2 regions of the Mesorhizobium sp. M7A.F.Ca.MR.245.00.0.0 genome follow, and region 1 is predicted to be linked to the other one. Evidence: predicted binding sites of a transcription regulator. Region 1 holds the regulator's gene; the other holds the start of a gene.
What was found. Region 1 encodes PhoB, which activates phosphate uptake and scavenging genes when phosphate is short. Its sites were predicted from a motif close to TGTCATNNANCTGTCAT; they were not measured.

Region 2: ppk2 (polyphosphate kinase 2) is a predicted target of PhoB. The motif match lies at 1,371-1,387, and genes of this name have one in related genera.

Annotation. Positions count from the first base shown of each region.
Region 1 is NZ_RZTE01000030.1:23,058-46,041, forward strand. Features, by position in the region: gene EOB80_RS24785 (PRC-barrel domain-containing protein) at 1-214, opposite strand, end outside; gene EOB80_RS24790 (diacylglycerol kinase family protein) at 463-1,383, shown strand; gene EOB80_RS24795 (hypothetical protein) at 1,413-1,613, opposite strand; gene EOB80_RS24800 (HWE histidine kinase domain-containing protein) at 1,763-3,295, shown strand; gene EOB80_RS24805 (hypothetical protein) at 3,311-3,769, opposite strand; gene EOB80_RS24810 (DUF883 family protein) at 3,781-4,107, opposite strand; gene EOB80_RS24815 (Crp/Fnr family transcriptional regulator) at 4,236-4,997, opposite strand; gene EOB80_RS24820 (response regulator) at 5,146-5,517, shown strand; gene EOB80_RS24825 (RNA polymerase sigma factor) at 5,531-6,082, opposite strand; gene EOB80_RS24830 (NepR family anti-sigma factor) at 6,086-6,289, opposite strand; gene EOB80_RS24835 (response regulator) at 6,506-7,300, shown strand; gene EOB80_RS24840 (DUF1328 domain-containing protein) at 7,578-7,745, shown strand; gene EOB80_RS24845 (sensor histidine kinase) at 7,924-8,955, shown strand; gene EOB80_RS35510 (hypothetical protein) at 8,952-9,266, shown strand; gene EOB80_RS24855 (hypothetical protein) at 9,388-9,714, shown strand; gene EOB80_RS24860 (membrane lipoprotein lipid attachment site-containing protein) at 9,798-10,043, shown strand; gene EOB80_RS24865 (CHASE domain-containing protein) at 10,140-11,768, opposite strand; gene EOB80_RS24870 (ATP-binding cassette domain-containing protein) at 11,896-12,696, opposite strand; gene EOB80_RS24875 (sugar ABC transporter permease) at 12,708-14,060, opposite strand; gene xylF (D-xylose ABC transporter substrate-binding protein) at 14,203-15,243, opposite strand; gene EOB80_RS24885 (ROK family protein) at 15,514-16,761, shown strand; gene phoB (phosphate regulon transcriptional regulator PhoB) at 16,778-17,467, opposite strand; gene phoU (phosphate signaling complex protein PhoU) at 17,484-18,191, opposite strand; gene pstB (phosphate ABC transporter ATP-binding protein PstB) at 18,218-19,042, opposite strand; gene pstA (phosphate ABC transporter permease PstA) at 19,060-20,376, opposite strand; gene pstC (phosphate ABC transporter permease subunit PstC) at 20,373-21,839, opposite strand; gene EOB80_RS24915 (substrate-binding domain-containing protein) at 21,936-22,964, opposite strand.
Region 2 is NZ_RZTE01000025.1:72,836-75,317, reverse strand. Features, by position in the region: gene EOB80_RS22940 (dihydrofolate reductase family protein) at 1-295, shown strand, start outside; gene ppk2 (polyphosphate kinase 2) at 343-1,263, opposite strand; gene EOB80_RS22930 (aldo/keto reductase) at 1,541-2,482, shown strand, end outside.

The sequences.
Region 1 (22,984 bases):
CATTGCCGATGTTCTCGGCATCATCGCCGGTGCCGTTGTAGACGGATTCACCGATGATGTTGGTGACGATGCTACCCTCTGCGCGGACCGTCGCGGCGCCTGACTCCTGAACGGCTGGGCTCTGTGCCGGCGCCGGGGTCGTCGTACTCTGCGCATAAGCGCCGGTGGCGATCAGTGTTGCGAGTGCGGTCGTGGCTAAAAGATTGCGGATCATGATAGTCTCTCCTCGTGCCTGATCTCATGCGCCGCGTCGTTCTCGCTGACGCGGCATCTACAGGTTCACAACGTCGTGACCAGTCTGTTGTTCCGAGAAACCACTGCGGTTCGGGAAACGAAAACACGGAAATGATCGAGCGGCTTAGAAGCCCCTCCGTGTCAAGGGAACCTTTCCGTCGCCGCCGCGTTTCAGCCATCGGCTGGGCGTGTCCCGGCCGCTTTTTGGCTGACATGGTGGAGCGGGGTATGAAATTCGCAGCGGTGCTGAACCGGGATGGCGGCACTTTGCGCACCACCGACCTCGTCGCCTTCTCCGACAGGATGCATCAGACGCTGGAGACGGCAGGGCACTCGCTCAGCATCGAAATTGTCGCCGGCAAGGACGTGGTGGAAACGCTCGACAGCGCGGCTTCGCGTCGCTCCGTCGACATCGTGCTGGCGGGTGGCGGCGACGGGACCATTTCCGCCGCGGCCGCCCGGCTGATGGGCACGAAGAAGGCGCTTGCCATATTGCCGGCCGGCACCATGAACCTGTTCGCACGGGGGTTGGGCATTCCGCAGTCGCTCGATGGGGCGCTGAAATCCTTCGCCGACGGCGAAATCATCGCGGTCGACGTGGCGACCGCCAATGGCCAACCTTTCATACATCAGTTCTCGATCGGCATGCATGCGAAGATGGTGCAACTGCGCCAGAAGATGGAGTTCGGTTCGCGGTTGGGAAAGATCCGCGCCTCGGCCAAGGCGGCTTGGGCGACGATCAACAATCCACCTGCGATGAATGTGACGCTCAGCATCGGTGATGCCGAAATGGCGGCACGCATCACCGGGATCGGCATCACCAACAATTTGTTCGGCGAAGGCCATTTGCCCTACGCCGACAATCCGGCGGGCGGCGTGCTCGGTGTCTATGTCACGGTGGCGAAGCAGCGCGCCGAACTGGTCAAGTTCTTCTTCAACGTGGCGCGCGGCAAATGGCGCGACAACGAACATGTCGAAATCCACCAGACGAACAGAACGGTGCTGAAAATCCATTCGAGCAGCCGCAAATTTCGCGCCGTGATGGACGGCGAATTGGTCAGGCTTGACCGTGAAACAGTAATCGAAATCCAGCCTGGCGCGCTGAATGTACTGGTGCCGGCGAGTGCGGCCCAATCAAGAGCCGCCTGATGCTATGCGTTGCAACGAACAAAGCGGCTTTAACCAGCAGGAGCCTGCTCGGTGGTGCTGGGTGTCGGGACATGCTGTTCATCGCTGGTTGGCGTCTTGATCAACACACCATAAATCTCGGCAATGCCCCAAGCCGCAAACACCAGAAGCAATCCGGCGATCAGGATTCGAAATCCATGCCAGCCCCATCGCCCCTGCCGCGCCTTGTTTTCGGGAATGATCTTGGCCATGCTCGATCCTTGTCTCATTCTGCACCAACTGGCGCGCTCGGCAAATCATGGTCGGGTAACGGTTCCTCGCTAGGATGGTTCCGGAAAAGCGCGCTGGCCTTGCACCAGGGCAAGCAGGCGGCGGCGAAGACCGGGACGAGGCAAGTGGGGTGACTGGCAAGACGCAAACAGTGCCCGAGCTGCCGGCCGAAGTTGCGCGCGCAGTCAAGGATGTTGACCGCCTCGCCGTGCTGCACGGGTTGGAGATGCTGGATACGGCGGCCGACCCCGATTTCGACCGCGTCAGCAGCCTTGCCGCGGCGGTGATGCAGGTGCCGATGGCCCTGGTTACACTCGTCGACCTCGAACGGCAGTGGTTCAAATCCTGCTTCGGCCTGGACGAGGCCGAAACCGCGACCGACGTCTCCTTCTGCGCCCATGCGATTGCCGCCGGCGACGAGCCGATGGTGGTGGTGGATGCAACGACGGATCCCCGTTTCAAGACCAACCCGCTGGTCACCGGAAAGCACCATGTCCGCTTCTATGCCGGCGCGCCGATGGTTGTGGCAGGTGCCCGCATAGGCACGCTGTGCGTGCTCGACCACGAGCCGCATGGTTTTCCATCCCGCGCCGAGCTCCACCAGCTGAAGTCGCTCGCCGGCCTCGCCGCCAGCCTGTTCACCCTCAAGGACGCAACCCGCAGCGGCGCGATCGCCGAGGCCGCACTGGTTCGCGAGGAAAAACGACGTGCCATCGCACTCGATGCGGCGTCGCTCGCCAGTTGGGCATGGGATATCCGCACCGATATCATCGAATGCGACACATTGATGTCGGAGCTGTTCAGCCTGCCGCGCTCCAACCGGCTGCGCGCACGCGACATCCTCACCGCCATCGATCCGCGTGACGTCTACCAGACCCAAACCCGCTTTCGCGACGCCCTGACCGGCAGCGACGACTATTTCGGCGAATACCGGGTGAAGGGCTTTCATCCGCCGCGCTGGCTCGCCACGCGCGGCCGTGTCATCGAGCGTGACGGCGACGGCAAGCCGACCTTGATCTTCGGCGTCAACTACGACATCTCCGAGCGTAAGCTCGGCGACGAACGCCAACGGCTGCTGCTGCGTGAGCTCAACCATCGCGTCAAGAACACTTTGGCGACCGTCCAGGCGCTGGCAACGCAGACCGTGCGCCATGCCCGCCAGCCAAGCAAGTTCCTCGAGGCGTTCGGCGCCAGGCTTCAGGCCTTGGGCATCGCCCACAATCTGTTGTCGGACCGCGAGTGGCGCGGCATTGGCATCAGTGAACTCGTCCAGATCGAGGTCAAACCTTTCGAAACGGCCGAGCAGCCGCGCATGACGATCTCCGGCGACGACCTGCTGCTGTCGCCCGACCAGGCCGTCGGGCTTGGCCTGATCCTGCATGAACTGGCCAGCAACGCGCTGAAATATGGCTCGCTGTCGGTGCCGTCAGGCAGGGTCGATCTCGGCTGGAGGATGCAAGGCAGGAGGGATGCCCGGCGTCTTGTGCTGACCTGGCGCGAAAGCGGCGGCCCGCAAGTCGCTCCGCCGGATCGGCACGGCTTCGGCTCGATCCTCATTCGCCGCAGCCTAGCCAAGGTCATTTCCAGCGAAGTGACCCATGAATTCCGGCCGGAGGGCGTGTTTGCCGAAATATCGATGCCGCTGGAAGAGTTGTCAAAGTGACCTCTCCCAACAGCTCTATCTCCGTTCGCTCTCATCCAGATCGTCGGATTTCACATTCTCGCGGTAGATGGCGTAGGCCGCGAGCGCCACGGCCGGACCCAGAATGACGCCGAGACCGCCTTTTCCCTTGAGCAGACTCGGCAGCACGGCGAGTGCGGCGGTGATGCCGATCGCCTTCATGTCGGCATTGCGGCGCTGCGCCCGGCGCCGGGCGCGTGAGCCTGCGGAGATCCGGTAGATCAGCAGGATAAGTCCGGCAAGCACCAGGAAACCGACGCCGAACCCCAGTGCCGCGGCAAGCGGCCCATAGCGCATCGCCGTCCAGATATAGGCGGCCCCGACAAGAAAAACGAGACCGCAAAGTGCGGCGGCCATGGCGATCACATAGACGATTGCCGCCGTGCGCGCCCGGTGTATGGCGGCCACGGTTTCCCCCGAGGCGAGGCCCGAGATCAGGGTTGCCAACATTCCCATCTGGAGCGCGACTAGCGACGCGCGATGAGCGCGAAAAGGAAGCCTACGCCGGCGGCGATCGCCAGTGACGTCACCGGCTTTTCACGCACGCTTGCCATCATCTGCGCTTCGATGTCCTTGGCATTGCTGCGCAGGCTGTCAAAGGCTGCTTCGCCCTGCGCACGCAACTGCTCGACCCCTTCCGTGGCTGCGCGGCGCGCGGTGCCATAGCCATGCTCGCCGGTCTTGGCCAGTTGTTTGGTGAGCTTGTCGATGTCGGCCTTCAACTGCCTGATGTCGGCTTCCAGGTCCGCATTTGCACGGGCGTCGTTTGCGGTCTTTCCTGCGGCAGTGGCCATGGCTTAACTCCTTGTGATTGCTTGGTTTCAAACGCGCTGCGCGTCTCAAGGTTCCGGCATTGGGGACAAAGTAGCCGAAAACGCATCGGCGCGCACCCGGTCCGCCGGCTCCGGCAAAACACGCTTCCTCAGATTAATGGCCGGCGCGCTTCACCCAGCCCTTCCCAGCCGGCGAGCCGCTTGAGCCCTTCATTGTCGGAAACCACGCAGCCGCCGTCGCGCCAGACGATCAGCTTGCGATCCATCAGCTTGCGGATCGTCTTGTTGGTGTGAACCAGCGACAGGCCAAGCGTATCGGCGATGTGCTGTTGCGTGATCGGTATCTGGACGGATTGGTTGCCATTCAGTCCGACGACCTTGGCGCGGCTGCCGATGAAGGCGATGAGATAGGCAGCGCGCTCGATCGCACTGCGGCGCCCGAGGCTGAGCAGATTCTCGTCCAGCATCCGCTCTTCACGCGATGCGATCCAGGTGATGTCATAGGCCAGCCCGGGATGATTGCGGTACAGCTCATGCAGATATTCGCGCTCGAAAACACACAGCAGCATCGGCGACAGTGCCTCCACGGAATGCTGCATCTCGCCCATCACACTGCCTTGCAGGCCAATCAGATCACCGGGCATGAGATAGTTGAGGATCTGGCGGCGGCCGTCCAGCAACAGCTTGTAGCGAAACGCCCAGCCGGAGAGCACGGTGTAGAGATGGGCGCTATGGCTTCCCTCCACCAGCACCGTGCCACCCTTTTCGACTGCGAGTTCGCCCTTCTTGAATTTGCTGATGAAGGCCAGTTCCTGTTTTTCGAAATCGCGGAAAATCGGCAACGGCCGCAATGGGCAGTTCTCGCAAGGATATTGGCGGCTGGAGAAAGCGCTATTGTTCTGAACCGACATTTCGACCCCCCTTCGAAAGCCCGCTCTTGGAGAGCGCGTTTCAACGCGTTGCAAGGATTGAGGTTCCGCCCGCTTGCCACATGTCTTTTTTAAATGACAGCAAGCGAATTAGCGATCATGACTCCGGCGTTTCAAGGAGTCTTTGCCTGTGCCCACATTGCTCGACGGATTGCGGATTCTGGTCCTGGAGGACGAATTTCTGATCGCCATGGACGTCGAGCAGCTTTGCCGCGACCATGGCGCCGATGAGGTGGTGATCGCCCGTGACCTGACCGAGGTCGATGGCCGCGAGGTCGCCACGCGATTCGATGCAGCCATTGTCGACTTGATGCTGGGCGGCGCCTCAACCATCGATTTCGCCTCCGGGCTGCGCGCGGCAGGCATACCTTTCGTGTTTGCGTCGGGCTATTCGGATGCCGATGAAATCAAGGCATCGTTTCCGGGCGTCAGGCTGGTTGGCAAACCCTATTCGGGTGAAGACCTCGTGCAAGCGGTCGCCGCGGCCTGCGGACGTGCTTGAGACACGATCGCGGTCAGCTCGCCGGCGAGCTCGTTACCTGGGCCGAAATTGCGTCCGGACCATACTCGTCCTCGCCTGATATTTTCAGGATCTCCTGCAAGCGCGTACGGGCTCGGCTGACGCGGCTCTTGATCGTTCCCACCGCGCAACCGCAGATCTCGGCGGCCTCCTCGTAGGAGAAACCAGATGCACCGATGAGGATGATGGCTTCGCGTTGGTCCTCCGGCAATTGCTCCAGGGCGCCGCGAAAATCCTTCAGGTCGAGTTGGCCGTGCTGGGCCGGATGAACGGCAAGCCTGGCCGTCATGATACCGTCGCTGTCCTGCACTTCGCGCCCGCGCTTGCGCATCTGCGAATAGAACTCGTTGCGCAGGATGGTGAAAAGCCAGGCCTTGAGATTGGTGCCGGGCTGGAAGCTCTCATGCTTGTCCCAGGCCTTGACGAGCGTTTCCTGGACGAGGTCGTCGGCTTTGTCGGCATTTTGCGTCAGCGACACGGCGAACGCGCGCAGACTTGGGATTGCCCCAAGCAGATCGGTCTTGAAGCCTTGTGAGACCGCGGCCATGCCTCAGTCCTTCTTCTGTGCGGGTTCAGCCCGTTCCAGCTGGCTAAGCAACTGGGAAAAGCGATCCGGCACATCGTCGGAGACCAGCGCGTCGTAATATTGTTTGAGTTTGCGTCCGATTTCGGAGTTCGGCCCAAGAGCATCACCAGAACCGTTCCGGCGCCTGCTCTCGGCGCCAGCCAGAATATCTTTCGTCATATCCTTCATTTTGCCCTTGTTTTCCCAGCGCTCAAACCGCTCTTATCATACTCAACACAACGCAAGCGGCGCCCTCGTCTGGTTGCCCATCCCGACCCCAAACGCCCCTCCCCGGTATTCGTTCCGTCGAGGCGGAACTTTTTCTAAAAATCCGCGTTATCGTCAGGGCTTGCAGTCAGCTTGACCTGCTACGCATTCACGTCATTCTGAGGGAGACGTCTTACCATGAGCTTATCCGCCACCATCGCACCACATCTGCCATTCCTGCGCCGCTTCTCGCGGGCTGTTTCCGGGTCGCAAGAGAGTGGTGATGCGCTGGTAGCCGCGATGCTCGAGGCCATCATCGCCGATATCGAGATATTTCCCGAAGCATCGAGCGACCGCATCGCGCTGTACAAGGTTTTCGCCAAGCTGTTCACATCGGTCGCCATTCGCGTTCCACAGGAGCAGGCGCAATCGGCGTGGGAACAGCGCACCGCCGCCAATCTGAATGCGATCGCGCCGCGGCCCCGTCAGGCCTTCCTCCTCGTGGCTGTCGAAGGCTTCAGCGAGGACGAAGCGGCTGAGATCCTCGACGTCGGCGACCAGGAGTTTTCAGAGCTGCTTGCCCAGGCGAGCAACGAGATATCCCGCCAGGTGGCAACCGACGTTCTGATCATCGAGGATGAACCGCTGATCGCCATGGATATCGAAGAAATGGTCGAGAGCCTCGGGCACCGGGTCGTTGGAACGGCGCGCACCCATGCCGAGGCAGTGATGATGTTCGGCAAGACACGGCCGAAGATGGTGCTGGCCGACATCCAGCTTGCCGACGGCAGTTCCGGCATCGAGGCCGTGAACGAGATCCTGTCATCGACGTCGGTGCCGGTCATCTTCATCACCGCCTTCCCCGAGCGCCTGTTGACTGGTGAACGACCGGAACCAGCCTTCCTGGTCACCAAGCCGTTCAATCCCGACATGGTCAAGGCGCTGATCAGCCAGGCACTGTTTTTTGACCGGCAGGCGAAAGCAGCCGCATAAGTCGCGAATTGAGGAGTGGAGGAATTGAGGAATTGAGGAATTGAAGGCGATAGCCTCGCTCGCCGATTTCTCCAGATCATCAAAATCGTCAATTCATCAATTCCTCAATTCTTCAATTCTTCACTTCGGGCCGCCTGATCCACGCATCGGGCGGTGAGGGCGAATTTCCTGCGCGTCCGGCTGCCGAACGATTTGCAAGCTCGGTCTTTTTCGGCAAAGGGTGGGAACAAACCGCAACCACCCACGTTTTTATCGCATCATTCGAAGGAGATGCATCATGCTTTACTGGGCGCTCGTATTTCTCGTCGTTGCGATCATCGCCGGCGCGCTTGGTTTCGGCGGCATCGCCGGTACATCTGCCGGCATAGCGCAGATATTGTTTTTCATCTTCCTCGCTTTCCTGGTCATTTCGCTTCTTGCGGGCCTGTTCAAACGGGCTTCGTAAGGACGGACGGCCGAACACTGGAAGCCGCACCCCTCAAACGGTTTCCAGCCACCGCCGGGCGGTGTCCTTCAAAGGACGCCGTCCGGCGGACCGTTTTTTGGCGGCGGGTTCGGGAAACCTCTTTGGAACCCATTCACCGGTGAGCCGTTCAGCCTGAATTGGGTGGACAGTTTGGCCGATGGGTTCCAGCACCGGAAACAGGAAGGACGACGTGCAAAGCGATGAAGTCATCGCCCTCCATCCTGCCGAAAGCGGCATGCAGCTCGGCCGCGCCCTTCTTCACGCGTTGCACAATGCCGGCATTTCCGTTCTCTACCAGGATCGCGAGATGAAAACCGTATGGGCGCGCAACATGCGTGCGCCCTGGGTTTCGGACACCGCCGACAGCATCGGTATTCTGCCGGAGGCGCAGGCCGACCGCATCGGCGCGGCCAAGCGCGACGTCATTGCATCCGGCAACCCCCAACGTCTCGAGATCAGCGTTCCCGTCGAGGATGGCAGCCGCTGGTTTGAGGTCTGGATCGATGCCGACCACGGCGATGGCGGCACGGTGCAAGGCGTCGTCACCACGATGGTCGAGACGACCGAGCAGAAGCGCCGTGAGCAGACCCTGACGACGCTGTTGCGGGAGGTGAGCCATCGCTCGAAAAACCTGCTGGCGATCATCCAGAGCATAGCCACCCAGACCGGTCGCTACTCCGACAGCATCGGCGATTTCCTGACACGTTTTCGCGGCCGGCTGCAATCGCTGGCTTCGTCCCAGGATCTCGTGACCTCTTCCAACTGGCGGGGCGCCGCACTTCGCGAACTCGTATCGGGCCAGGTGGGCCGCTACGGCGGCGATCCGGTTCGCAGCCTGCGGTTTCAGGGGGCAAACCCCTATCTCAATCCCAACGCTGCCCTGCATATCGGCCTTGCGATGCATGAACTCGCCGTCAATTCGGTGAGCTATGGCGCCCTGTCGCGGCCCGATGGATTCGTCAATGTTACAGCCAACCTGACCGCAGCCGACACGGGAACCTCCCTGTCGTTGACATGGGCCGAGGCAATCGGAGCCAGTGATGTCAGGCGTAGCGAGAAGCGCTTCGGCAGCGTCGCACTCGAACGGGTCGTGCCGGCGTCACTGAACGGAACGGCGACGCTCGAAATCGCGGCTGGCCGTCTCGAGTACCGCCTTGTCGTTCCACACGGCAATTTCGAGACGGATTGAGCGACCCGAGCTTTCTTAACCAGCTGTTCACCATAAAAGCAGATGCTGTTTTTCCCAGATACCGCTGGAACCTGTTGCATCACCGAACATTTCCGCAGCAGGATTTGCAGCATGGTGCGGGAGGGAATGCCTTGACGGTTGCCGATATGAACAGACTGGAGCAGGCCGCCCGGATTTCCATGGGCGAGTTTGAGGACTCCGAGTCATCCGCGCCACCGCTGGCCCCTGTCCCCAACGGAGCCTTGCGCCTTGTTGCGTTGGCCTTGGTGGCGGTGATCGTGGTGGTCGCCCTGTACCAGCTTGTCTATTGAGGCCAGCTGGTTTCGGCCGGCGACAGAATCAATTGTCGCCGTCTTATTTCCCTGCCCGGCCCAGCGCGCCAGGAACTTTGGCTGATGTAGACCGTTACTATGGCGAGAGGACTTTCCCGCCATGGAACATATCGCTGCATTGCTGCTGGTCATCGGTTGCTCGAACACGATGGCCGACTGCCGTGAACTCCAGGTGCCCGTCAGCATTTTCGCGACCGCCGAGCAATGTGTGGCCGAGCGCCCATTCGTCTTGGGCGACGTGCAAGGGCAGGCTGATCACATCGTCGCCAAATGTCTTGCCGTCGATCCGGTGCTTGAAGACGACTATGATCAGATAGTCTGGAACGTGCGCGCCGATGGTACGCTTGACGCTTCTTTGGCAATTTCCAGCCTGGTAATGGCGTCGAACGCGGCAGGCCCAGAAAAAGACTATCTTCACCAACAATAGATTGCAGCAGCAAAGGCCGTCATTTCATGCTAAATGGCAGCTGGAGCTTTACCAAGTGAGGACAAAAAGTGAGGAGTGACTCTATGCGGAAGATGATTATTGCCCTGGTTGCGGTGGTTGCCGTCAGCGGCTGCACCTCGACCGAACAGGACGTGGTTGGCGGCGGCTTGATCGGCGCCGGTGTCGGCGGCTTGGTCGGCGGCGGCAAGGGCGCGCTGATCGGCGCGGCCGTTGGCGCCGGTTCCGGCCTGCTGGTGCGCAATCTGCGCAACGGCTATTGCCAATATCGCGATCATCGCGGCCGGATCTACACGGCTCGCTGCAACTAATTCGGCGATAATCGAAACGTCGATCCGGAGGCTGGTCCGCTGGCCTTCGGATTTTTCATGTCCGGACGCTTGATCCTTTTCGGGAGAAGGTCGCGCTCAATTGGCGAGTGGAATTTTGATTTCCACGTTCAGCCCATTGGCCTGGTAGTCGCGCTTGATCGTACCGCGTAATTCGCGCGTCACGTTGAGATCGATCAGCTTGGTGCCGAAGCCGGTTTCGGCGGGAGCTTCGAGTTTCTTCTGCCCGTTTTCGCGCCAGTTCAGGGCCAGTGTCCTGTCGCGCCCACGCCCTTCCAGAGACCAATCCACTTTCAGTGCCCCCACGGAATTGCCGGCTTCGCCGTATTTCAGCGCATTCGTCGCCAGTTCGTGGAAGGTCAGGCCGAGCGCTTGCGTCGTGGTTTCGTCAAGCAGCACCTGCGGCCCTGACAGCAGCCCCTCGGGCAACTCCTTGCCGAACACCTGGCCGAGTTCGATGCGCAAGAGATCGCCAAGATCGGCCTTCTGCCAACGAGAGCGCGTCAGCATGTCCTGGGACGCTGCCATCGCCTGCAGCCTGGCCGAGAAGGATGCGGAAAACTCGTTGACGTCGGTAGCCCGCGATGCCGTCTGGCGCGCGATCGCCAGCACCCTGGTGATCGAATTCTTGATGCGATGCTTCATCTCCTGCAGCATCAGGTCTTTTTCGATCAGGCTCTTTTCCGTGGTTTCGTGCAACCGCGACGCTGCCTCATAGGCCCGCTCCTGATATCGCGCCACCAGCGCGATGGCGCCCGCCAACAGCAGGCCGAATAGCCCCAGCATCACGGGAATGGCGCGCGACGACGGCTGCGAGAAGGCGCTTGTCGGCCGGAACAGGACAGTCCATGGCCGTCCGGCGACGATGATCTTTCGGGTGACCAGCAGCCTGTCCCCGAAAGTCGAAGCTGGCGGCGTCTCCGACCGGAACAGCAGATTGTCGCCGCTCACGGCACCATCGCCGTCATAGATTTCGGTGTTGACCGGCAGTAGCGGCGACCGGCTGAGCGCGGTCTGGAACAGATCGCGAGCCCGGAAGGCCGCATAGAGAAAACCTGATGTCGAGGATCTCGAAGCATTGATGACGTCGGGAGCGGTTTCGACATTGAGCCGCACGAAAACGAAGAAGCCGGTGAACGTCTGCGAGGCGCCCGTGTCCTGGCCCAGTTGCACCAACCCGCTGGCGTGCTGCTGGTCGTCGGACATCGCCTTTTCGATCGCCACACGCCGCATCGGTTCGCTGAACATGTCGTAGCCGATGGCGGCTTGGTTGGATGGATCCAGCGGTTCGAACAGCACGATAGGGGTACGCCAGGGTTGCGTGGTATCCGGGTAGATTGGATGACTGACGCCATAATCGTGCAGCATATCGCGTTCGACCGTCGCCTCGTCGCCCGTCTTTGCCAGCCTGAGGAAACCGATGCCGCGCAAGCCGGCGAAATTCTTGTCGACATCGAGCGCGTTGAAGAACGCCTTGAACTCATTGCGAGAAATATCGCCATTGCGGGCGTCGAACAGGGCCTGCGTCGAGCGCAGCAGCGACAGATGCAGGTCGATGCGGCTCTCGATCCGGTTGAGCGCGTCGTCGGCAGTCGCCTCGAACTTGATGCGCGCGGCTTCCTGTGTGGCGAAATAGGCGAAACCTGCCATCACCATGCTGATTAGTGCGACGGCGATAAAGGCGATGATCGGGAAAAGCTTCTTCAACGGATCGTGCGGTCCCTGAGCGATATCGGACCTTTATGGGCAAGTCGCCGTGCCAACACAATGCCAAGGCCAAGCCATCCTTACGGCTGGCATATCACGTGTCCGGCAACCGCGAGCTGGCTTGATCTCAGGCCGCGATCTTCAGCGCGCCCGGTCCTGGAATGGCGCCCGGCGGGCATTTGCCAAGAATGATCATCCCCAGCACCTCGTCCTGCGTGACATCGGTGGTGCGGGCGGTGCCAACGACCTGGCCGTTCTTCATGACGCAGACCCGGTCGGCAAGCTCGAACACATCGTGGATGTCGTGGCTGATCAGGAAGATGCCGATGCCATCGGACTTGAGCTGCTTGACCAGTTCGCCGACCTGCGCCGTTTCCTGCGGACCAAGCGCCGCCGTCGGCTCGTCCATGATCAGGATGCGGGCGTTGAACAGGATCGCACGCGCGATCGCCACCGATTGCCGCTGGCCGCCCGACAGCTTGATCACCGGCTCCTTGAAGCGCTGGAAGCGGGGATTGAGCCGGCCCATCACCTTGCGCGCCTCGGCCTCCATGGCAACGTCGTCGAGCGTACCCCAGGCGGTCATCAGCTCGCGGCCGAGGAACAGATTGGCGGCGGCGTCGACATTGTCGGCCAACGCCAGCGTCTGGTAGATCGTCTCGATGCCGTATTTCTTGGCGTCGCGTGGATTGGAGATCGATGCCTCCTCGCCGTTGACGAAGATCTGGCCCGAATCGCGCTTGTAGGCGCCGGACAGGATCTTGATCAATGTCGACTTGCCGGCGCCATTGTGGCCGAGCAGCGCCACGACCTCGCCGGGGAAAAGATCGATCGAGGCGTCGTCAACGGCGCGGATGCCGCCAAACGCGATCGAGATGTTCCTCATGTCGATCAGCGCGGTAGCTGCAGGAGCAGTCTTGTCATTCATGGCATGCCCTCCTAGACGCGCTTGCGATAGACGGTGTCGAGCCACACGGCGATGACCAGTACGGCCCCGACGACGATGCTCTGCAGCGGCGAGTCGACGCCGAGCAGCACCATGCCGGACTGCAGCGACTGCATCAGCAGCGCGCCCAGCATGGCGCCGATGATCGTTCCCGATCCGCCGGCAAGCGACGTGCCGCCGATCACGGCGGCTGCAATGACGAGCAGTTCGTCGAGCGTTCCAAGCACGTTGGTGGCCGAATTCTGCCGGGCCGAGGAGATCGCCGCGGCAATCGTGGCCAGCACGCCAATAATCATGAACACCTTCATGGTGATCCATCGCGTGTTGATGCCGGCGAGATTAGCCGCCTCGGGATTGCCGCCGATGGCGAACACATAGCGGCCGAAACGGGTGCGGTTGGTGATGAAGGTCATGACCAGCCCGACGGCGACCGCCATCAGCACCGGTATGGCGATACCGTGGGCGATGAACAGGCCGCCTTCGGGAACGGTGATGTTGTTGGCGGCCGCATATCTGTTCACGATGCCGATCGGCCAGGGGTAGGAGTTGGCGAGCCAGACCGCACCCATGATGGCGCCGCAGGTGACGACTCCAAGCAGCGCCTCGGCCCAGATCGGACGTAGCGGAAACCGGAAACGCTTGCGCTGCACCCGCCCGTTGAACAGCCCAAACACCACGGCGAGGCAGGCGACGATCCCAACGACCCAGCTCCAGGTCGCGCCGATCGATCCCGCCGGCCCACCGCCCATCAGCTGAAAAGTGGCGTTAAGCGGCGCCACGGTCTGGCCTGAAGTGACCCACCAGGCGGCACCGCGCCAGACCAGCAAGCCGCCCAGCGTCACGATAAAGGCGGGCACTTCGAGATAGGCGATGACGAAGCCTTGAAAAGCGCCGATCAACAGGCCGAGCGCCAGGCCGATGACCAGTGCCAGGACCCAGATCCACGGGTTGCCGAGTTCGAGCCCGACAAAGCGCACCAGGAAATGCACCTGGGCAAACCCCATCACCATGCCGATCAGGCCCTCGGCGGAACCGACCGACAGGTCGATGTTGCGCATGACGATGACCAGCACCATGCCGCAGGCCATGATGGCAACCGCGGATGTCTGCACCGACAGGTTCCACAGATTGCGCGGCGTGAGAAAGGTGCGGCTGTCGAAATCGAGCGGATTGACGCCAAGGCGCAGGCTGGAAATGACATGCAGCCCAATCCAGATGACCAGCAGCGCGCCGATCATGCCGAGCATGCGGGTGTCGATCTCGGTCGCCTTCAGGAACCGGGCGACGGCGCCGAGTTCCGACGCGCGCGCCGTATCGGTCTGCGGGTTTGACGTCGTATCGGTCATGGTTTCCTCCCACCGGCTGGCCGTCTGACGCGCATGCCGGAGCCCAGCCTAGAAGCTATCCGCATGATGCGGAAACAGAATTCTTTGAGAAAACGCCGCGGCTTTTGGGCCGCGGCGTTCAGATATTTCAAAGTGGTACGGATCAGTTGCAGGCCGCCACGGTGCCGGCGGCGACACCCGCGCAGACTTCGTCCTTCTTGATCCAGCCGGCGTCGATGACGACGTTGAGATTGTCCTTGGTGATGGCAACCGGGGTCAGGAACAGCGACTTGACGGTGTTGCCGCCCGGCGTCGTGAAGTCCTTGGCGCCGGCGATGTCGCTCGTCTTCTTGCCGTCGGCCAGTTGCGAGGCGATCTCGGCGGCATTCTTGCCGAGCTCCCGCGCGTCCTTCCACACCGACACGGTTTGCGTGCCGAGGGCGATGCGGTTCAGCGCGGCGTGGTCGCCGTCCTGACCCGAGACCGGCACGGTGCCGGCCAAGCCTTGAGCCGTCAGCGCCGCGACGACGCCACCGGCAGTGCCGTCATTGGCCGCGACCACCGCGTCGACCTTGTTGTCGTTGGCGGTCAGGAACTGTTCCATGTTCTTCTGGGCGTTAGCGGGCAGCCAGCCATCCGTGTAGGCTTCGCCGACATTCTTGATCTTGCCGCTGTCGATGGCTTCCTTGAGCACTTCCATCGAGCCCGAGAACAGGAAATCGGCATTGGGATCGGCACCGGAGCCCTTGATGAAGACGTAGTTGCCTTCCGGCTTGACCTTGAACACTTCGCGGGCCTGCATGCGGCCGACTTCCTTGTTGTCGAAGGTCAGATAGAAGACGTCCTTGTTCTCGATCAGCCGGTCATAGCCGACGACCGGAATGCCTTCGTCCAGCGCCTTCTGCACGGCCGGGCCGATGGCCGAAGCGTCCTGCGCCAGGATGATCAGGGAATTGGCGCCCTGCGAGATCAGGCTTTCGACATCGGTAAGCTGCTTGCCGGGATTGGACTGCGCATCGGCGGAGATGTACTTGTCGCCAGCGGCCTCGATCGCCGTCTTCATGGCGGCTTCGTCGGTCTTCCAGCGTTCTTCCTGGAAGTTGGACCACGAAACGCCGACGACCTTGTCCTTCGCCTGCGCGACAGACGCGAGCGTCAGCGACATGGCGGCACCCGCCAGGATGGCGGCCGTGAATCTTTTCATATTATCCTCCCTGCGCCGCGTATGGCGCGACCAAACTGACCCGAGGGCCGGCACAAAGGCTCTATTTTTTCGAGCCTCGAAAAAACACTGGGCCAACGCCCGAACGCTGTCAACATCGATTCTGATGGATTTTGATGTCATTTCGAGTTTTTTTCGAGTCTCGGAATAAATAAATGACACGGCGTGCAGCTTCTGCCAGTATTTACCGGCGTCACCGACAGCGTTCCAGGGGCAGGAGGAACCGCGGCGACCGGGAGGATATGAAAGAACATGTCGGTCGGAATCCGCCACGACGATCTGCGCCGCCGCAACCGCGCCATGGTGATCGCGGCAGTGCGCCGCGCCGGACAGCCGTCGCGAACCGAGATCGCCGCGACCACAAGCCTCAGCCATTCGACCATCTCGGCGATTTCATCCGACCTGATCGTCGAAGGCATCCTGACCGAAAGCAAGCCGAGCGAGGCCGGCTCGCTCAAACGCGGCCGGCCGCAGGTCGGCCTCAGTCTCAATCCGGAAGCGGTCGCGGTAATGACCGTGGTGCTGTCGCTGAACTTCCTCTCCGTCGCCGTCATCGACTATGCCGGCCAGGTAATATCCGAGGAACAGCGCCGGCTGGACACGCTGACGATGTCGCGCGAGTCGCTGATCGGGGAATGCACGGCCATCGTGCGGCGCCGCCTGGCAGATCCCGACCTGGACGTGCGCAGCATCGCCCGCATCGCGCTGGCCATCCAGGGCATCACCGACACCCGTGCCCGCGCCATGCTGTGGTCGCCGATCACGCCGCACACCGACATCGCCTTCGCTGACATATTCGAAGACGAGTTCGGCATCCCTGCCATAATGGAGAACGACTGCAACATGATGGCGGTGGCGCTGCGCTGGCGCGACCCCGATCGTTACCGCGACGATTTCATCGCTATCCTTTTGTCGCACGGCATCGGCATGGGACTGGTGCTGAAGGGCGAATTGTTCACCGGCACCCATTCTTCGGGCGGCGAATTCGGCCACATGATCCATCGGCCGAACGGCGCGCTATGTCGCTGCGGACGGCGCGGCTGCGTCGAAGCCTATGCGGGCAATTACGCCATATGGCGCAACGCCAGGCAGATGGGCGAGGATGCAGAACCCGTTGCCGATGTCAGCGACGCCGACATGCGCGCCCTGGCTGCCGCGGCCCGCGAAGGTGACGGACCCGAACGGGAAGCCTATCGCAAGGCCGGCGAAGCGCTCGGCTACGGCCTCGGCAGCCTGTTCGCGCTGATCGATCCGGCGCCGGTCGCCATGGTCGGTGTCAGCGCCGCCGCCTTCGACCTGATCGAGCCGGCATTGCGGCAAGCGATTGCCCAGACCGCCGGCGGCCAGCATTCCAAATCGATTTCCTTCGACACCGAGCCGAACGAACTGCCGCTGATCCGCGAAGGCTGCGCCATGCGGGCGCTGATCTTCGTCGATCAGGAGATTTTTGCGCCGGGCGTGCAGGCGAGATCCGGTTTCGGCGGCAAGAACGTGGCGTGAGTTCAAACGAGGGAGTTCAGTCCTCTCGGATGGCGTATCCGGCCCCACGGATCGTGCGGATGACATCAGGCATACGGCCATTGTTGACCGCCTTGCGCAGCCGGCCGACATGCACGTCGACTGTGCGCTCGTCGATGTAGATCGTCTCGCCCCAGACATTGTCGAGCAGCTGGCTGCGCGAGAACACGCGGCCTGGATGGCGCATCATGAATTCGAGCAGGCGGAATTCCGTCGGCCCAAGCCGGATCTCGCTCTTCTTGCGATAGACACGGTGCGACTCGCGATCGAGCACGATATCGCCGACCTTGAGCACGCTGGACAGCACTTCCGGCTTGGCCCGGCGCAGCAGCGCCTTGACCCTGGCCATGAACTCCGGCGTCGAGAAGGGCTTGACCAGATAGTCGTCGGCGCCGGTCGACAGGCCGCGCACGCGGTCGCTTTCCTCGCCTCGCGCGGTCAGCATGATGATCGGCAGCCGCTCGGTCTCGGGACGCATTCGCAGGCGCCGGCAGAGTTCGATGCCCGAAACCGCAGGCACCATCCAGTCGAGCACCAGAAGATCGGGAACGTTCTCCTGCAGCCGGATTTCGGCCTCATCGCCGCGCGTCACCACCTCGACCTGGTAACCTTCGGATTCAAGATTGTAGCGGAGCAGCACGCCTAGCGGCTCCTCATCCTCCACCACCATGATGCGTGGTGCGATCATCGGCTGGTCACCCCTGTTATGCCGCTGGCGCGGACATTGCCGTCTCGTCCTGCTTCGGACGATTGGCTGGCAGCTGCGTGCCGGTCAAAACATAGTAGGCATTTTCGGCGATGTTGGTCACGTGGTCGCCGATCCGCTCGAGGTTCTTGGCGCAAAACAACAGGTGCGTGCACGCCGTGATGTTGCGGGGATCTTCCATCATGTAGGTCAGCAGCTCGCGGAACACCGAGGTGTATTTGACGTCGATGCGTTCGTCATTGTTTCTGAGCGTGGCAAGCGCTGCCGCGTCAGCGGCGGCATACTCGTCGACGACCCCCTGCACCTGGATCAGCACCAGCTGCGCCATCGCGTCGATCGAATGCGAAAGATCGTGCGGCGTGACGCTCAGCCCGACAGTGCCGACGCGCTTGGCGATGTTCTTGGCAAGGTCGCCGATGCGCTCGAGGTCGCCGGCCATGCGGATCGAACCGACCACCGCACGCAGGTCGTTGGCCATTGGCTGGCGCTTGGCGATCAGCGTGATGGCGCGATCGTCCAGCTCGCGCTGGCGCGCATCCATGATGGCATCATCGGAAACCACGCGCTGCGCCAGCGCATTGTCCGAATTGAGCAAAGCCTTGGTCGAGCCACTGACCATCGAGCGGGCGAGATCGCCCATGTCGCGGATCAGCTGGCTGATCTGCTCCAGATCCTCATCGAAAGATGCAACGGTATGTTCACCCATGATCTTCGTCCCTCATATGCCTGAGCTCAGCCGAACCGGCCGGTGATGTAGTCCTGGGTGCGTTTGTCGTCGGGGGTGGTGAACATCTTGTCGGTGGCGCCCTCCTCGACCAGATAGCCTAGATGGAACATCGCGGTGCGCTGCGACACGCGCGCTGCCTGCTGCATCGAATGGGTGACGATGACGATCGTATAGTTCTGGCGCAGTTCGTCGATCAGTTCCTCGACGCGAGCAGTGGCGATCGGGTCGAGCGCCGAACACGGTTCGTCCATCAGGATCACCTCGGGCGACACGGCGATGGCGCGTGCAATGCACAGACGCTGCTGCTGGCCACCGGAAAGACCCGTGCCAGGTTCCTGCAAACGGTCCTTCACCTCGTTCCAGATTGCCGCCTTCTTCAGGCTCGACTCGACGATCTGATCCATGTCGGCCTTGCGCTTGGCCAATCCGTGGATGCGCGGGCCATAGGCGACGTTCTCGTAGATCGACTTGGGGAACGGATTGGGTTTCTGAAACACCATGCCGACGCGCGCCCTGAGTTCGACGACATCGATGTTCTTGTCGTAGATGTCTTCTTCGTCGAGCGTTATCTTGCCGGTTACCCGCGCGGAATCGATGGTGTCGTTCATGCGGTTGAGGCAACGCAGGAAGGTCGACTTGCCGCAGCCGGAGGGGCCGATCAGCGCCGTCACCTGATTCAGGCGGACGTCGAGATTGACATCGAACAGCGCCTGCTTCTCGCCATAGAACACGCCGACCTTGTCGCCGCGCATTTTGATCACTTCGTTCGACTTGGCGTTCATCTTATCGCCCACTGCATTTTCAAGGGACTGTTCGGTCATGATGTTCATACCAAAATGCCTTTTTTCTACCAGCGCCGCTCGAACCGACGCCGAAGCACGATCGCGGTGATGTTCATGGCCATGAGGAAGACGAGCAGGATGATGATCGCGCCCGACATGCGCTCGACGAAGGCGCGTTCGGCCTCGTTCGCCCACATATAGATCTGCACCGGCAGCGCGGTGGCCGGATCGAAAGGCGTCGTCGGTGGATCGGCGACGAAGGCGACCATGCCGATTAGCAGCAGGGGCGCGGTTTCACCGAGCGCACGCGCTAGACCGATGATGGTGCCGGTGAGGATGCCGGGTGCGGCAAGCGGCAGGATGTGCTGGAACACCATCTGCATCTTGGAGGCGCCAAGACCGAGAGCCGCCGAGCGGATCGACGGCGGCACCGCGGCAAGTGCAGCGCGCGTCGCGATGATGATCGTCGGCAGCGTCATCAGTGTCAGCACCAGGCCGCCGACGAAAGCGGCGGAGCGCGGCATGCCCAGGAAATTGATGAACACCGCGAGGCCGAGCAAGCCGAAGACGATTGACGGCACCGCTGCCAGATTGTTGATGTTGACCTCGATAAGGTCGGTGAAACGGTTCTTCTTGGCGAACTCCTCCAGATAGATGGAGGCGGCGACGCCGATCGGCAGCGCCAGGAGCAACACGATCACCATCATATAAAACGAGCCGATGATCGCCACGCCCATGCCCGAGGTTTCCGGGCGGCTGGAGGCGCCGTAGGTGAACAGGCCGCTGTTGAAGTGCTCGGCCATCGCGCCCTCGGCCTTGAGCTTGTTCATCCAGGTGATCTGCTGGTCCGAGACCTTGCGTCGCGCTTCCTCGACACTGAGGTCGATCTGGCCCTTGAAAGCCGAGTCGAGATTGGCGGCGGCGAGGATGTTGACGTTGCGTGTCGTGCCGATCACGGACGGATCGGCGGCAACGATGTCGCGCAACTGGACGCGGGCGCCTTCCGACAGGAAGCCCTTGAGCTTCTGGATCATCGGCTTGTCATCAGGAGAGATGCCGAGCTTGGCCACAAGCGCGTTTTCGGCGAGCCTGGGATAATTTGCCTTGATCAGAACGCTCGGATCGGTTGCACGCTTGCCGGAAGGATCGATCACTTTCTCGTCGAACGAGATCGGCAGTGATACCGTCGTCTGCCAGAAGGCGGTGTAGCCTTTCGAGACGATGGTGATCAGCATGATTGCCAGGAACGCCAGGCCTACGGAAATCGCCACGACGCCATAGATGCGGAAACGGCGTTCGGCGGCGTAACGGGCCTTCAGGCCGATGTCGCGGCGCGGATGGGCCGCCGCCCTGACCATCGTATCCATGGAAATGTCGGTCATTCGTACTGCTCCCGATATTTGCGCACGATGTAGAGCGCGACGATGTTCATCACCAACGTCAGCGCGAACAGCGTCAGGCCGAGTGCGAAGGCGACCAGCGTCTGCGGCGAATTGAACTCGAGGTCGCCGGTGAGCTGGTTGACGATCTTGACAGTGATGGTCGTCATCGCCTCGAACGGGTTGATGGTGAGGTTGGCGGCGACGCCCGCCGCCAGCACGACAATCATCGTTTCGCCGATGGCGCGCGAGGCGGTCAGCAGGATGGCGCCGACGATGCCGGGCAGTGCAGCCGGCAGGATCACCCGCTTGATCGTCTCGGAGCGGGTCGCGCCGAGGCCAAGCGACCCGTCGCGCATGGCGCGCGGCACCGCGGTTATGATGTCGTCCGAAAGGGAGGACACGACCGGGATCAGCATGACGCCCATGACCAGGCCGGCGGTGAAGATGCTCTGGCCCTGGATGAAGGGCGAACCGCCGGTCAGCGCCGCGGACAGGTCGCGCAGGAACGGCCCAAGCGTGACGACGGCGAAGATGCCGTAGACGATGGTCGGTATGCCGGCCAGCAGTTCAAGCGCCGGCTTGACCACCGAGCGCACCTTGGGCGTTGCATATTCGGCCATGTAGACAGCCGACATCAGCCCGACCGGCACCGCAACCAGCAGCGCGACGGCGGCGATGTAGAGCGTGCCCGCAAGAAGCGGGATCAGACCGAACTGGCCCTGGCTGCCGCCCGAACCGGCAGCGGCAAAACGCGGATCCCAGACGGTGCCGAAGAAGAAACTCATCGGCGAGACGCTTTCGAAAAAGGTGATCGTCTGGAACAGCATCGAAAGCACGATGCCGATGGTGGTCAGGATGGCGATGGTGGAGGCGGCAAGCAGCCCCCACAGCATCAGCCTCTCGACATTGTTGCGGGCCCTGGCGCGCGGCTCGATCTGCCTGAGCGCATAGAAGGCGCCGGCGATCGAGGAAACGAGAATGACAATGGCGCCGAACAGGCCGAGCCGGTCCTGGACCTTGTTCGCCTCGATGGCGATCGGGATCATGTAATCCTGCGTGTCGCTCGCCAGTGCCACACCCTTGGCGGCGAGCAGCGGCTGCAGCTCGGCAAAGCTGGCCGGCATTGCGGCCAGTGTGCCTGCATCGAGTTTGCGCAGGCCCCTGGCGAGGCTCTTTACCAGGCTGACATCCAGTGCCTCACTGGCAACCTTGCTGTCGACGGTGAGCTCGGGCAAGGCAGTGTGAATGTGTCGGTCCAGATAGACGGAAGACCCGACGGTCCAGACGGCAAGCAGCAAAAGGGCAGGCAGAACGGCGAGCAGGAAGGCCCACCAGCCATGATAGTGGGCGCGCGAATGCGGCTTGACCTTGCCATTGTCCTGGGCCGCGGCACGTTGCCGACCGATGAAAAAGGCAACCAGGCCGACGGCAACGACGATGGCCAGTACGAGCAAGGACGACATGGACCCACCCCAAGAGAAATTCTTACGCAGCCGCCATTGCGGCCTGCGATGAAACCGGGGCGCGGGATTTGGCCCGCACCCCGGTTCGGCAGCTGATTACATCGACTTTCCGGCGGCGAAAGCGTCACGCTGGGCCTGACGCTCGGCATCCGGAGCAGCAACGAGGCCGTATTCGGCGAGCGGGCTTTCCGGGCCAACCATCTGGTCGTCAAGGAAGAACTCGACATATTCCTTGAGGCCGGGAACGACGCCCAGATGCGCCTTCTTGACGTAGAAGAACAGCGGGCGCGAGACGGGATACTTGCCGCTGGCGATCGTCTCGGTCGAAGGCACGACGTCTTCCACGGTGGCGACCTTCAGCTTGTCGGCATTGTTCTCATAGAAGGCGAGGCCAAACACGCCGACGCCGGTCTTGTTGGAGTCGATGCGGGCGAGCGTCTCGGTATAGTCGCCATCGATGTCGACGGCCTTGCCGTCCTTGCGGATGGCGATGCAGGTTTTGCCGATTTCCTTGTCGTCGGCAATGCCGGCGGCCTTGAGAGCAGCCTTGTCACAGCCGGCATCGAGAAGCTTGGTCTCGAACACTTCGCGCGTGCCATGCTTTTCGCCCGGAATATAGGCGGCGATGTCCCAGTCGGGCAGCTTCGGATTGACCTGGCTCCACTTGGTGTTCGGATTGTCGACGAGCTTGCCGTCGACGACCAGCTTGGCCGCGAGCGCCTTGTAGATGTCGGCGGGAACCAGCGCCCAATCCGGGCCCTTGATGTCGGTGGCGAAGACGATGCCGTCATAGCCGATCCGGACTTCCTGGACTTCCTTCACGCCGGCGTCGGCGCAGGACTTGAGTTCGTCCGCCTTGATCGGACGCGACGAGTTGGCGATGTCGATCGTATCTTCGCCGACGCCCTTGCAGAATTCCTTGATGCCCGCGCCGCTGCCGCCGGATTCGACGACCGGGGTCTTGAAGTTGGTGAATGTTTCGCCGAACTGCTCGGCGACGATCTTGGCATAAGGTAACACTGTCGATGATCCGGCGACCTGGATCTGGTCGCGCGCGGCGGCGAAGCCGGACGTCGCGGCGAGCGCAAGCGCAGCGGCCGACGCCGTATAGAGGAATTTCTTCATGTGGCCTGCTCCTGTTCGGA
Region 2 (2,482 bases), on a different contig from region 1:
CATGATGGAGGGCGGCACGACTTTCCACTTCGTCACTGACGGTATCCATTCAGCTCTTGAACAGGCTAAAGCTGCCGCTGGCGGCAAGGACGTACGGGTCGGCGGGGGTGTCGCCACCATCCGGCAATATCTGCAGGAAAAACTGATCGACGAGATGCATCTGGCGATCGCGCCGGTGCTGCTCGGCTCGGGCGAGAACCTTTTCGCCGGCCTCGATATGCTCAAGCTGGGCTATATCTGCAGCGAGCAGGTGGCGACGACGCTTGCCACGCACGTCACCATCAAGCGGGCGTAGTTACAGCTTTTTCTCCCCGTCACTATACGGGGAGAAGGGAGCGTCCATCAATACTTCTCCGGCACGTAGAGCTCGCGCGGCAGCACCTGGCGCTCGTATTCGGGGTTGAAGACGCGCTCCGGCAAAGTGATCTCCTCGTGCGGCACTTCCTCGTAAGGCAGCTGCTTGAGCAGATGGTCGATGCAGTTCAGCCGCGCGCGCTTCTTGTCGTTGCCCTCGACGATGAACCAGGGCGCTTCCGGGATGTTGGTGCGGGCGAAGGTCTCTTCCTTGGCCTTGGTGTACTGCTCCCAGCGCACACGCGACTGCAGATCCATCGGCGACAGTTTCCACTGCTTCATTGGATCATGGATGCGCATCAGGAAGCGCATCTGCTGTTCCTCGTCGGTGATCGAGAACCAGTATTTGACCACGGTGATGCCCGAGCGGACCAGCATGCGCTCGAACTCCGGCACGTCGTGAAAGAATTCTTCGACCTGATCGGGCTGGGCAAAGCCCATCACCCGCTCGACGCCCGAGCGGTTGTACCATGAGCGGTCGAACAGCACGATCTCGCCGCCGGCCGGCAGATGCGGGACATAGCGCTGGAAATACCATTGCGACTTTTCGCGCTCGGTCGGCGCCGGCAGTGCCACGACGCGGCAGATGCGCGGATTGAGCCGCTGGGTGATGCGCTTGATGACACCGCCCTTGCCGGCCGAATCGCGTCCCTCGAAGATCACCACCAGCTTCTTCTTGTGGTAGGCGACCCAGGACTGCAGCTTGATCAATTCGGACTGCAGGGTGATCAGGTCGCGAAAATACTGCATGCGATCGATCGAAGGCGGATGCGAGTTCTTGTAGATCTTGGCGATCTCCATCGACAGCGCCGGCTCCGACATTTCGAGCTCATAGTCTTCGTCGAGCGTGTCGGCGAGTTCGGCTTCAAGCCAATCCCTGGCCGGAGAATTCTGTTTTAGCTCGGTCATTATCGGCTGCTCCACTTGCAAGCTCTGTCGATCCACGTCCGGCGCCCCAAACTCCGGCTTACAGCCCGGAACGGCAACGCCTGAGCCGACTTCAATATAGGCCTGCAATGACGGTTTTATTGCAGCCCGAGCGTGATCGCCGCCGCTGCCAATCCCGCCAGGCATGATCGATCCGGCGTCCTGGCATGGCGACAAGTCGCGCAAATTGTCCTACAAATAGCGGCCACATTCGGGCACCCTCCCCAGCCCCTTTTCCAACGCAATCGCGAGGATCGACATGGAATACCGCACACTCGGCCGTTCCGGCCTGAAAGTATCGACGCTGACCATGGGCACCATGACTTTCGGCGGCGCCGGCGCGTTTTCGGCTGTCGGCAAGACCGACCTCGACGAAGCGCGCCGCATGATCGACCTCTGCATCGACGCCGGCATCAATGTCATCGACACCGCCAACGTCTATTCGAATGGCATTTCCGAAGAAATCATCGGCGAAGCGCTCGGCGGCAAGCGCAAGGGCGACGTGCTGATCGCCTCCAAGGCACGGATGCGGATCGGCAAAGGCCCGAACGATGAAGGCCTGTCACGCCATCACCTGATCCGCGAATGCGAGAAAAGCCTGAAGCGGCTCAGGACAGACGTCATCGACATCTATTTCCTGCACGAATGGGATGGCGTGACACCGCTGGAGGAAACCATCGGCGCGCTCGACACGCTGGTTGCCCAGGGCAAGATCCGCTATGTCGGCTGCTCCAATTATTCCGGCTGGCAGGTGATGAAGGCGCTCGGCATCAGCGACAGCCATCATCAGCCGCGCTTCGTCACGCAGCAAATCCATTACACGCTGGAAGCGCGCGAGGCGGAGTACGAACTGCTGCCGATTTCCGTCGACCAGGGGTTGGGCGTCCTGGTCTGGAGCCCGCTTGCCGGCGGATTGCTGTCCGGCAAATACCGCCGCGACAGCCCCACCGCCCGCCAGCTTGCCGGCTGGTCCGAACCGCCGATCCGCGACGAGGACCGGCTGTGGCGGATCGTCGACGTGCTTGTCGAGATCGGCGCGCAGCGCGGCGTGTCGGCAGCGCAGGTGGCGCTGGCCTGGCTGCTTGGCCGGCCGGCCGTCAGTTCGCTGGTGATCGGCGGCAGGACGGAAACGCAGTTCCGGGACAACATCGCGGCGGCAAGCCTGATGCTCTCCGGCGAGGAGCGCGAGCGCCTCGACGCG